Regions from separate parts of the Candidatus Acetatifactor stercoripullorum genome, predicted to be linked through region 3. Evidence: a T-box and tRNA genes for the amino acid it is inferred to sense, from the RefSeq annotation. Region 3 holds a T-box; the other regions hold tRNA genes.

Region 1 (3,276 bases), on a different contig from region 3:
AAGGGAGCTGCTCAAAAGCATTCCGAAGCCCAATTTCTGGCGGGCGCCTATCGACAATGATTGTGGAAACGACATGATGAATCGCAAGGGGCAGTGGAAGCTGGCAAGTATGTATCTGACCTTCCATTCTCAGGCAGACGATGTGATAAGGCCACAGGAGGTAAATCCCGTGGTAAAGGAAGAGGACGGCTGTGTAGAGGTGGATTACCATTATTATATGCCCACCAAACCCGCTTCTGACTGCAGGCTGCGCTATCGTGTGTACGGAGACGGAACCATTCAGGTGACGCTTTCCTATGATCCGGTAAAGGAGCTTGGGGATATGCCGGAGTTTGGCGTAATGCTTAAGATGGATGCCGATTACGACAGGCTGGAATGGTATGGGAACGGACCGGAGGAAACCTATTGGGACAGAAAAAGAGGCGCAAAGCTGGGTCTGTACCGCAACAGGGTTTCGGACAATCTGGCGTGTTACATGGTGCCTCAGGAGTGCGGCTGCAAAACGGATGTGCGTTACGCTAAGGTTACGGACGCAAAGGGGAGAGGATTGCTCTTTGCAGGAGACAAAATACATTTTTCGGCCCTTCCCTATACGCCTCACGAGATGGAGAATGCCATGCACCCTTATGAGCTGCCCCAAGTGCATTATACAGTGATCCGCGCTGACCTTGCGCAGATGGGCGTGGGCGGCGATGACAGCTGGGGAGCCAGAACCCACGAGGAATATCTGCTGGATGTGAGCAAAAAAATGGAATTTACCTTCTATATGAAGGGTATCTGATTTTGAGGTGAGCTATGCGGGCGGCGATGACACAGATGAATATGGTATGGGAGAACCGGGAAGCCAACCTGAAAAAGGGGGAGGCATTGGTGAAAAGGGCCAGAGAGGAAGGCGCGGAGCTTGTGATTTTTCCGGAAATGTCCTTTACCGGGTTTTCCATGAATCTGGATATAGCGGCGGAGGAAGTTCTTCGCTGGGAGCTCCTGCAGGCCGAAGCGGTTCCCGTGACTCCCTCGGCCCAGAAGGTGCTGGAATGGTCCCTTGCCTATGACATGGCTGTGATATTCGGCTATGTGATCAAAAGAGAGGGTAGGGGCGTCAACTGCCTTATGGCGGCAGACCGGGGCCGGGTTTCCGCCTATTATGAAAAAATACATCCCTTTACCTATGGGGAGGAGGGAAGGTATTTTACAGGGGGCAGCAGATTGAGCAAATGCACATTGGGAGACATCTCCTTTGGGATGTTTATCTGCTATGATCTGCGCTTCCCCGAAATTTTTCAGGCTGTGTCCAAGGATTGTACAGCTGCAGTTGTGATTGCTAATTGGCCGAGGGAGCGTTTGGAACACTGGAGAGCGCTTCTGCAGGCCAGAGCCATTGAAAACCAGTGCTATCTGCTGGGGGTCAACCGCATTGGAGAAGGTGGAGGACTTACCTATGCAGAAAGCAGTATTTGCTTTGACCCTTACGGCAGACAGGTTCCAGGGCATCAGGTCATATTGGAGAAAGGAAAGGAAGAGGCGGATGGTGACGATGATGCTTTTGGGGACAGTCTGGTATTTGTAGAGCTGGAGCCGCAGATGGCAGTGGAATATCGAAACCGGTTTCCTTTAAAGCAGGACAGGAGAGAAGAGTTGTATAGAAGCTTGCTTTAGAGAGCGGGCTTATCGGGCAGCCCGCTCTGAGGCAGGACTGAATTGTAACAAAAATTGATACAATTTTTAAAAAAACTATTGCTTTTTTCCCCGGGACAGGTTATAATGCTTATTGTGTTACGGGGTGTGGCTCAGTTTGGTTAGAGCGCCGTCTTAGGGAGGCGGAGGTCGCGAGTTCGAATCCCGCCACTCCGATAGAAGAGTCTGTTTCATAACAGGCTCTTTTTTTCATCCGCAGGAAAAGGAAAGAAATATCCTGCGGATGAAAGAACCTTCCAGCGGCGTACGCTGTGTCAGCAGGAAGGCTTAGGAGGCTTCTTGCAGTCTTCAAGAAGCGGCTTTACCAATTCAAGCTTTGCTTTTAACACAAATTCCAGAGTGGTGAGTTTATCAACCATTTCTTCCACTGATTTATTGATTTCAAGCAAATCCCGATGGGAGCAGTCCTTCATGGCGATTGCTTTTTGCAGCTTTTCGCCCTCGGCGTTCAGAATATGGGAGATAGCGGTTTCTTCCAGTGCAACGGACTGCAGAAGCGAAGCGGCGGCACAGCATTTATCGATGTTGGCGCATTCAATTTTAGGCATGCTCATGTTTATTGATTCCTTTTGTTTTTTATATCATATGCAAAACAGATAAAAGAGTTAATGCCCGAAAATACCTGAGAAAGGTACTTGGAGGAATTGCAGGAAGCTCTCCGGGATGCTACAATAGACTGACAAGGAATCGGGAGGAATGATTATGAGAAAGGTAAGGCTGCTGCCAGGAATCCTTCTGCTCCTTATAGCGGCGGGAGCGGCGGCACTGTTGATCCGTTTTTTCCCTTGTTTGCAGGGAGCGGCATTTTTAAATCAAAACGGGGATTGGGGAAGGCTGTCCTTTGATGTGACACTTAAGCTTTCAGAAGAGGCGCTGTCCCAGGAGCAGACGGCATTTTTTGATACATTGGCCCAAATAACGGGAACAGGAAAAGAAGCCCTGCTGACGCTTCATATCAGAGGACAGTCCTGGGAAGAGCTGCTTTATTTTGAGATTATACCGGGAGGATCGGAGGTTCCCCTTACGGAGCTGTATCTGGGAGAGCAGCAGGATGTGGTAAACGCCGCCATGCTGTATAACGCAGTCCGCAGCAATCTGGCAGGACAGTATGAGCTGCTGGATCTGCTGCTGCCACAGTGGAGCGGAGAAGAATATATGTCCCTTGAGCAGGCCGGACAGATGCTGGGACTGGATTTGAGCTGGTTAGGAGATTTTTCACTGTCAGATTATGAAAATATGTTTTCTTATTGGGAATATTTTGTTATGCTTGCAGTAATGAAACCTGAAAGAGCGTCGGACGGTTCCATGGAATTTTCTCTGCATACAGATTTTGCAGAGGGAGAGCAGGAAAAGGAGGGCAGTGCGGATTTGAAACTGCGGCTGCAAAAAAACGATGATCCGTCTGTTCTTTCTGCGGAATTTGAAGTAAACAATCTGCCGATGGCTCTTGATAAGCTGGATTCTCTTCTTGTCAGAATGGGAAGGGAGGAAAGCTTTTCAGAAAGGGAGGGGCTTAGGCGGATCGAAAGCCTTGCGGGAAGCCTTACCATAGGCGAGGCGCATCAGCTGCAGATGCCGGAT
Region 2 (3,276 bases), on a different contig from region 3:
TCATCTGGCCATTTGCAGCGCACCCATGGAGGGAACCATTATCCAGCTGGATTTCCCCGCTTCGGAGTAACAGCCTTTTAGCTGTTACTCCGCTTTTAGTATGTCAGCCTTCGTTTACCACCTGAAAAATATAGAATTTCAAGTAATAGGACTGGTCCGCCGCCCACAGGATGGGGTGATCGCAGGCCTGGGTGCGGAATTCCACCTGGCGCAGTCTTTTTCTTGCGCCTGCTGCAGCCTCTTTAATGGTCTTGGCAAACAGCTCCGGCTCCATAAAGTGAGAACAGGAGCAGGTCGCCAGAAAGCCGCCGTCCCTCACCAGCTTAAGCCCCCGGAGATTGATTTCACGATATCCCTTCACCGCATTTTTGACGGAATTGCGGGATTTGGTAAAGGCAGGCGGGTCCAGGATCACCACGTCAAAGCGCTCTCCCTGTTCCTCCAGCTTGGGAAGCAGCTCAAACACATCTGCGCAGACAAACTGCACCTTGTCCTCCAGATGGTTCAGCCTGGCATTTTCCCGGGCCTGCTCCACCGCAAGAAGGGACGCATCTACTCCCAGCACACTTTCCGCCCCCGCTATTCCGGCGTTTAAGGCGAAGGAACCCGTATGGGTAAAGCAGTCCAGCACCTTTTTCCCCCTGCTCAGACGCTGTATGGCCGCCCGGTTATTCTTCTGATCCAGGAAAAATCCGGTTTTTTGTCCTTCCTCTACGTCCACTATATATTTGACACCGTTTTCACAGATTTCCACCTTGGTGTCAAAGGGCTCTCCTATAAAGCCTTTGTAACGCTCCATTCCCTCCTGAAGCCTCACCTTTGCGTCGCTGCGCTCATATACGCCCCGGATACAAATGCCATCCTCGGCCAATATTTTTTTGAGAGCCTCCACGATCACAGGCTTCCATCTGTCAATCCCCAGCGCCAGAGATTCCACCACCAGCACATTTGAAAACTTGTCCACCACAATCCCCGGCAGGAAATCCGCCTCCCCGAAAATCAGGCGGCAGCTTCCCGTATCGATGGTCTGCTTCCGGTACTCCCAGGCATTTCGAACCCGTTTCTCCATAAAAGCTTCATCGATCACAGCCTCCTTCTTTCGGGATAACAGCCGGACTGCGATCTTTGATTTCGTGTTCAAAAATCCCCAGCCCAAAAAGAAGCCGTCAAAATCATGCACCGCCACAACGTCTCCATTTTCAAAGCTTCCCAGGATGGTGTCGATCTCGTTGTCGTACACCCACATTCCCCCGGCCTTCAGCGTGCGCCCCTGGCCCTTTTTCAAAGTCACTATGGTCTGATTCATCCTTTTCTCCCCATTCGTATTTCTCTTTTTCATTTTTTCAAGCCCTTTTATTATATTATTCGTTTTTTACTTGACAATCAATGGCTTTTTATTTATTATTTTAATGTTGAAATAACGATGCGTGGCTCAGCTTGGTAGAGCGCTGCGTTCGGGACGCAGAGGTCGCAGGTTCAAATCCTGTCGCATCGACGAAAACCCTGACCGGAAAGGACAGGGTTTCTTTTTTATTTCTCTTTTTCGTTTTCCATCCGCCCTGAAATATGCTATTATGAGGAAAAGCCCTTCTCAGGAAAGGATGGTATGTCAATGTATAATCCCCAGCTGGAAACTTTTCTTTGTGTGGCAGAATCCGGAAGCTTCAATAAGGCTGCGGAAAAGCTGTATATCTCCCCGCCCGCTGTCATCAAGCAGGTCAACCTTTTGGAGGAAAGTCTGGATTTACAGCTTTTTGTCCGTACGCACAGAGGACTGATGCTGACGGAAGCCGGAAGGTCCCTTTTTCAGGATACAAAATACATCATTCAATACTGCAAGGATTCGGTGACCCGGGCAAAAAACGCCATGCAAAACAGCACAAATGTGATCCGTATCGGCACCTCGCCCATGACGCCAGCCCAGGTGCTGGTGGACCTTTGGCCCAAGCTGCAGGAGAACTGTCCCAACACAAAATTTCAGCTTGTGCCCTTTGATAATACTCCGGAGAACGCCCGGGAAATTTTGGCCAACCTGGGACAAAATATTGATGTAGTGGCAGGCATCTTTGATGAAACCATGCTGAGCCTGCGCCAGTGCGCCGGTCTTGAAATTTCACGGGAGCCCATCTGCTGTGCAGTTTCCATCCACCACAGGCTTGCCCAGAAGGATACATTAACCGTAACGGACCTGTACGGGGAAAATCTAATGCTTATGCGCAGAGGCTGGAGCCATTACGTGGATATGCTGCGGGATGATCTGTGGAAAAATCATCCGCAGATTCACATTGTAGATTTTGACTTTTATGATGTTGCAGCCTTCAACCAGTGTGAAAACAACAACTGCGTCTTGATGGCAGTAGAAAACTGGAGGTATGTGCACCCTCTGTTGAAAATCCTTCCGGTGGACTGGGGATATACCATTCCCTTTGGTCTGCTCCATTCTCCCAATCCCTCCCCGTCGGTGAAGCAGTTCCTCCGGGCAGTGGAGAAAACAGCAAAATTATAAACGATTTTTACTATTAACTTTTAAGTAAATACTGATTAACCAATCGAGACTTCTGCGGAGGTCTCGATTTTTTTATAATAAGATCAGAGAAAGGCGGGTGAAAAAATATGAGAAAAGAAGCTTCCTTTGCTCTTGGGCTTTGCCTTATGCTCTGCCTGTCCGGATGCGGCAGTGCAGAGCGGCAAAGGGATCAGGAGTCCACAAAGTCTGCAGAGGCCGCACAGTCCTCACAGGTCACGCAAGCCCCACAGACCGCGCAGGACTCGCAGGCAGATGGCGCATCCTTTACAACAGATACCAAAATAGAGGACGTCATAAACGATCCTGCCTTCGAAGAATACGGGCGGCTGATTTTTCCGGTAAACAGCAGCTATTACAGCGGCAGCACACTGGGAGGTCTGCGCCTTACCTGGTACAACAATATAGACCCCAGTGAAACAGTTGAAATCGTTAATTATTTGAAGGAGCATGCGCTGGCAGGGGATACCGTGTTTTACGACATCTACACAGAGGAAGAAAAAGCGGCTGACCCCCAAAAGGAGGATACCGGGCTGTTTTTCTTCCGGGGTGAGCCTGGGGCAAAATTTGCCGTATGCAATGCCGGCGGCGGATTCGCCTATGTGGGCGCCATGCAGGACAGTTTTCCTCATGCCTTAGAGCTGTCCAAACAAGGCTACAATGCCTTCGCACTGATCTACCGTCCAGGGGCACAGACCGCCTGCGAGGATTTGGCCCGGGCCATCAGCTTTATTTTTGAAAACGCTGAAGAG
Region 3 (3,276 bases):
TTAAAGTGCGCCTAAAATGTCCGATCATCCACATTTCATTCCTGAATTCGTACTCTGTACGAATTCACCCTTTTTTTAATCAAGATTGCGAAACTCGCTCTCTGGTATCAGAAGCTGGGCGTAATAACCAAAATAAGGGTGACTAGCCACTGCTTCGGAACCCGTTTTTGGTTATTATGACCAGATTCGTGACTTTGTCAGTGAGTTTCGCAAACGCCTATTATATCAATAAGCTCTTCCCCAGTAAACCATTTTCTTTGCCGGCCTTCCGCAGCAGACGCAGGTATCGGCGATATGCTCCTGCTCAAAAGGCATACAGCGGCTGGTGACACTTAACTTCTCTTTGATCTTGTCCTCACACTCTTTACTGCCGCACCACATTGCTTTTACAAAGCCGGATTTCTCGTTAAAAATTTTTTCAAATTCCTCCATATTCGCTGCGCAATAGGTATGAGAATCTCTATGCTCTCTTGCCCTTTCCAGCATTTCTCTCTGTATGGTCTCCAGCATCTGGGCCGTCTTTGTCTCCAGCTCATCCAGGGAAACCTCTATTTTCTCTCTGGTATCCCGGCGGCAGATCACACACCTTCCGGCCTCCATATCCTTAGGGCCGATTTCCACCCGGATAGGATACCCCCTCATCTCCGCTTCCGCAAATTTCCAGCCCGGGGTTTTCTCAGAGTCGTCAACCTTTACCCGGAAGCTTCCCTTCAGACGGTCTCGTAATTCATATGCCTTGTCCAGCACGCCCTCCTTTTTCTGCTGAATGGGAATAATACATACCTGTATGGGCGCAACTCTGGGAGGCAGCACAAGGCCCTCGTTGTCCCCATGCACCATGATCAAAGCGCCCAGCAGTCTGGTGGACATTCCCCAGGAGGTTTGATGCACATACTTTAACGTATTGTCCTTGTCTGCAAACTGAATGCCAAATGCCCTGGCAAAGCCGTCCCCGAAGTTGTGGCTGGTGCCGGACTGCAGTGCCTTCCCGTCGTGCATCAGCGCTTCTATGGTGTAGGTCGAAACTGCTCCCGCAAACTTCTCCTTATCGGTCTTTTGTCCCTTGATCACAGGGATTGCCAGCACCTCCTCGCAAAATTGCGCGTAGATGTTCAGCATCTTAAGCGTCCTCTCCTGTGCCTCTTCTCCGGTGGCATGAGCCGTATGGCCCTCCTGCCAGAGAAACTCACGGGAGCGCAGAAACGGCCTGGTCTCCTTTTCCCAGCGCACCACCGAGCACCACTGATTATAAACCCTGGGAAGATCACGATAGGATTGAATATCATTTTTGTAAAAATCACAGAAAAGAGTTTCCGAGGTGGGGCGCACGCAAAGCCGTTCCTGCAGCTTGTTCATTCCTCCGTGAGTGACCCAGGCCACCTCCGGCGCAAAGCCCTCCACATGATCCTTCTCCTTCTGCAGGAGGGACTCGGGAATAAACATGGGCAGATACACATTTTCTACACCAGCCTCTTTAAATCTTTCGTCCAGCTGCTTCTGAATCAGCTCCCAGATCGCGTAGCCTGCAGGCTTAATCACCATACAGCCCTTTACGCTGGTATACCCCACCAGCTCCGCTTTTTTAACCACATCCGTGTACCACTGGGCGAAATCCACATCCATGGAAGTGATCGCCTCAACCATCTTCTTTTCTGCCATCTTTTTTCTCCTCTCTTTTTTAGCCCCAAATAGGCATTTGCAAAACTCGCTGGCAAAGTCACGAACCTGGTCATAATAACCAAAAACGGGTTCCGAAGCAGTGGCTAGTCACCCTTATTTTGGTTATTACGCCCAGTTTCTGATACCAGGGGCGAGTTTCGCAATTACCTATTAGTCCCAAAGGGTGTCCTCCTGCTCATGCTGGCATGGCAGGCGCCCGCTCGGCTTTCAGGCTCTGCTCATTCGCGAAAAAAACAGCCTTCAGTCCCTGAAAGGGACCGAAGGCTCGGCGGTACCACCCTAATTGATGCAGACTGCATCCGGCTTTTCGCCGTTAACGCCGGCTTACGCTGCATTTTCATACAGGACTCCAAGGCAGGTTCCGGACCCTCCGCTTAAAGACCTCTCAGCCGCATTTTCCATGCCACGTCTTCTCTCTGGGAAGCTTCCCGTCCGTACTAACCCTCTTCACAGTCTTTTCATTATGTATGTGATTGTAGTGCATGGCATCGGTTTTGTCAAGCTTCATCTCTGCCCCGGTATCCGTCTTGTTTTATAACAGGGCCACCTGCAGCACCGACAAAAATAGATTCAGCAGCCATATTCCTGCGCTCAGCGCGATTCCCACAATGCAGCAGATTTTCCCGGCCTTTGCCATGTCTGCCTTGCTGGAGGACTGCCCCATCCTAGCCCTGGAAAAGCCAATACAGGAGAGAATGATTCCAGCCAGGGGAATAAAGAGGCCGATCACGATAGATAAAATGCCCAATATCAGAGCAGTCTGCGCCGCCTTGTAGTGATCTACGGTTTTTACCGGAATCACGTTTGGCATGGGACCGTTCTGGAAAGGTGCCTGACCTCCCTGGGCAGCCGCCTCCTGAGCCTGCTCTCCTCCCTGAGCTTGATTTCCTGCAGAAACAGGCTGCTGGGGAAGGGGCTGCTGCAAAACGCTCAAAAGCTCCATGATATTGGCCTTATATGGCTTTTTCATAAGACAGCCCACAAAGCCGTCCAAATCCATTTCTCCGCCGAAGCTTCCCCTAAGCCATGCCTCCAGATGAAACATTCCGTTTCCGTAAGACCACTTTAAATATTTGTAGCCCTCCATCACCCCATCTCCCGCCTTGTATGCGGGTTCCCCTTTCCAGTCGGACATAACAAAACCATTTTTCTGCAAATAATCATTCATAATAAAATACACAAAATCGTCCGGCTTATTTAACGCCAGATCCTGTACAAATCTCGCCATACCTCACCTCATTCCTGCGCATTTTTCTGCGCATCATTAATTTTGTTTAAAACAAACTCCCTTTTCAATTCCAGCAGGTTTTTCAGCTGCATCAAAATATAAAACAAAATAGCTCTGGCCTCAAATTCCTCTCTGCTTTCGGGCAGCTTCTGCCCCTTCATCTCAAGCAGCAGCTCATCCAGACTGTCAATCAGTCCTTCCACTGTGTTTTCCTTGTGATAGTCCCGCTCAATCTCTCCTATCAGCTCCGCCACCTGCCTTGCCTGTTTTGGCAGATAAGCAATGGCTTTGATATTGGCATATATCTCTTTCAGCAGAACGCTCTGCTGTTCGCGCATCCGGATGTAATCCAGCTCAGAGCTGTCTCT

Evidence for each region. A T-box is a leader RNA that pairs with one kind of tRNA and senses whether it is charged. The one in region 3 lies ahead of proS (proline--tRNA ligase), so its partner is inferred to be a tRNA-Pro.
Region 1: it encodes a tRNA-Pro, which carries the amino acid that the T-box ahead of proS (proline--tRNA ligase) is inferred to sense. The anticodon was not compared.
Region 2: it encodes a tRNA-Pro, which carries the amino acid that the T-box ahead of proS (proline--tRNA ligase) is inferred to sense. The anticodon was not compared.

What each region holds. Positions count from the first base shown of each region.
Region 1 is NZ_CALWMU010000056.1:9,363-12,638, forward strand. Features, by position in the region: gene SHK35_RS13115 (glycoside hydrolase family 2 TIM barrel-domain containing protein) at 1-781, shown strand, start outside; gene SHK35_RS13120 (nitrilase-related carbon-nitrogen hydrolase) at 808-1,656, shown strand; tRNA gene SHK35_RS13125 (tRNA-Pro) at 1,777-1,851, shown strand; gene SHK35_RS13130 (hypothetical protein) at 1,950-2,249, opposite strand; gene SHK35_RS13135 (hypothetical protein) at 2,398-3,276, shown strand, end outside.
Region 2 is NZ_CALWMU010000003.1:69,665-72,940, forward strand. Features, by position in the region: gene SHK35_RS01675 (cache domain-containing sensor histidine kinase) at 1-70, shown strand, start outside; gene SHK35_RS01680 (class I SAM-dependent rRNA methyltransferase) at 104-1,306, opposite strand; tRNA gene SHK35_RS01685 (tRNA-Pro) at 1,422-1,495, shown strand; gene SHK35_RS01690 (LysR family transcriptional regulator) at 1,607-2,506, shown strand; gene SHK35_RS01695 (alpha/beta hydrolase) at 2,614-3,276, shown strand, end outside.
Region 3 is NZ_CALWMU010000046.1:16,198-19,473, forward strand. Features, by position in the region: gene proS (proline--tRNA ligase) at 226-1,659, opposite strand; T-box leader at 1,930-2,140, opposite strand; gene SHK35_RS12195 (DUF4190 domain-containing protein) at 2,213-2,908, opposite strand; gene SHK35_RS12200 (aromatic acid exporter family protein) at 2,917-3,276, opposite strand, start outside.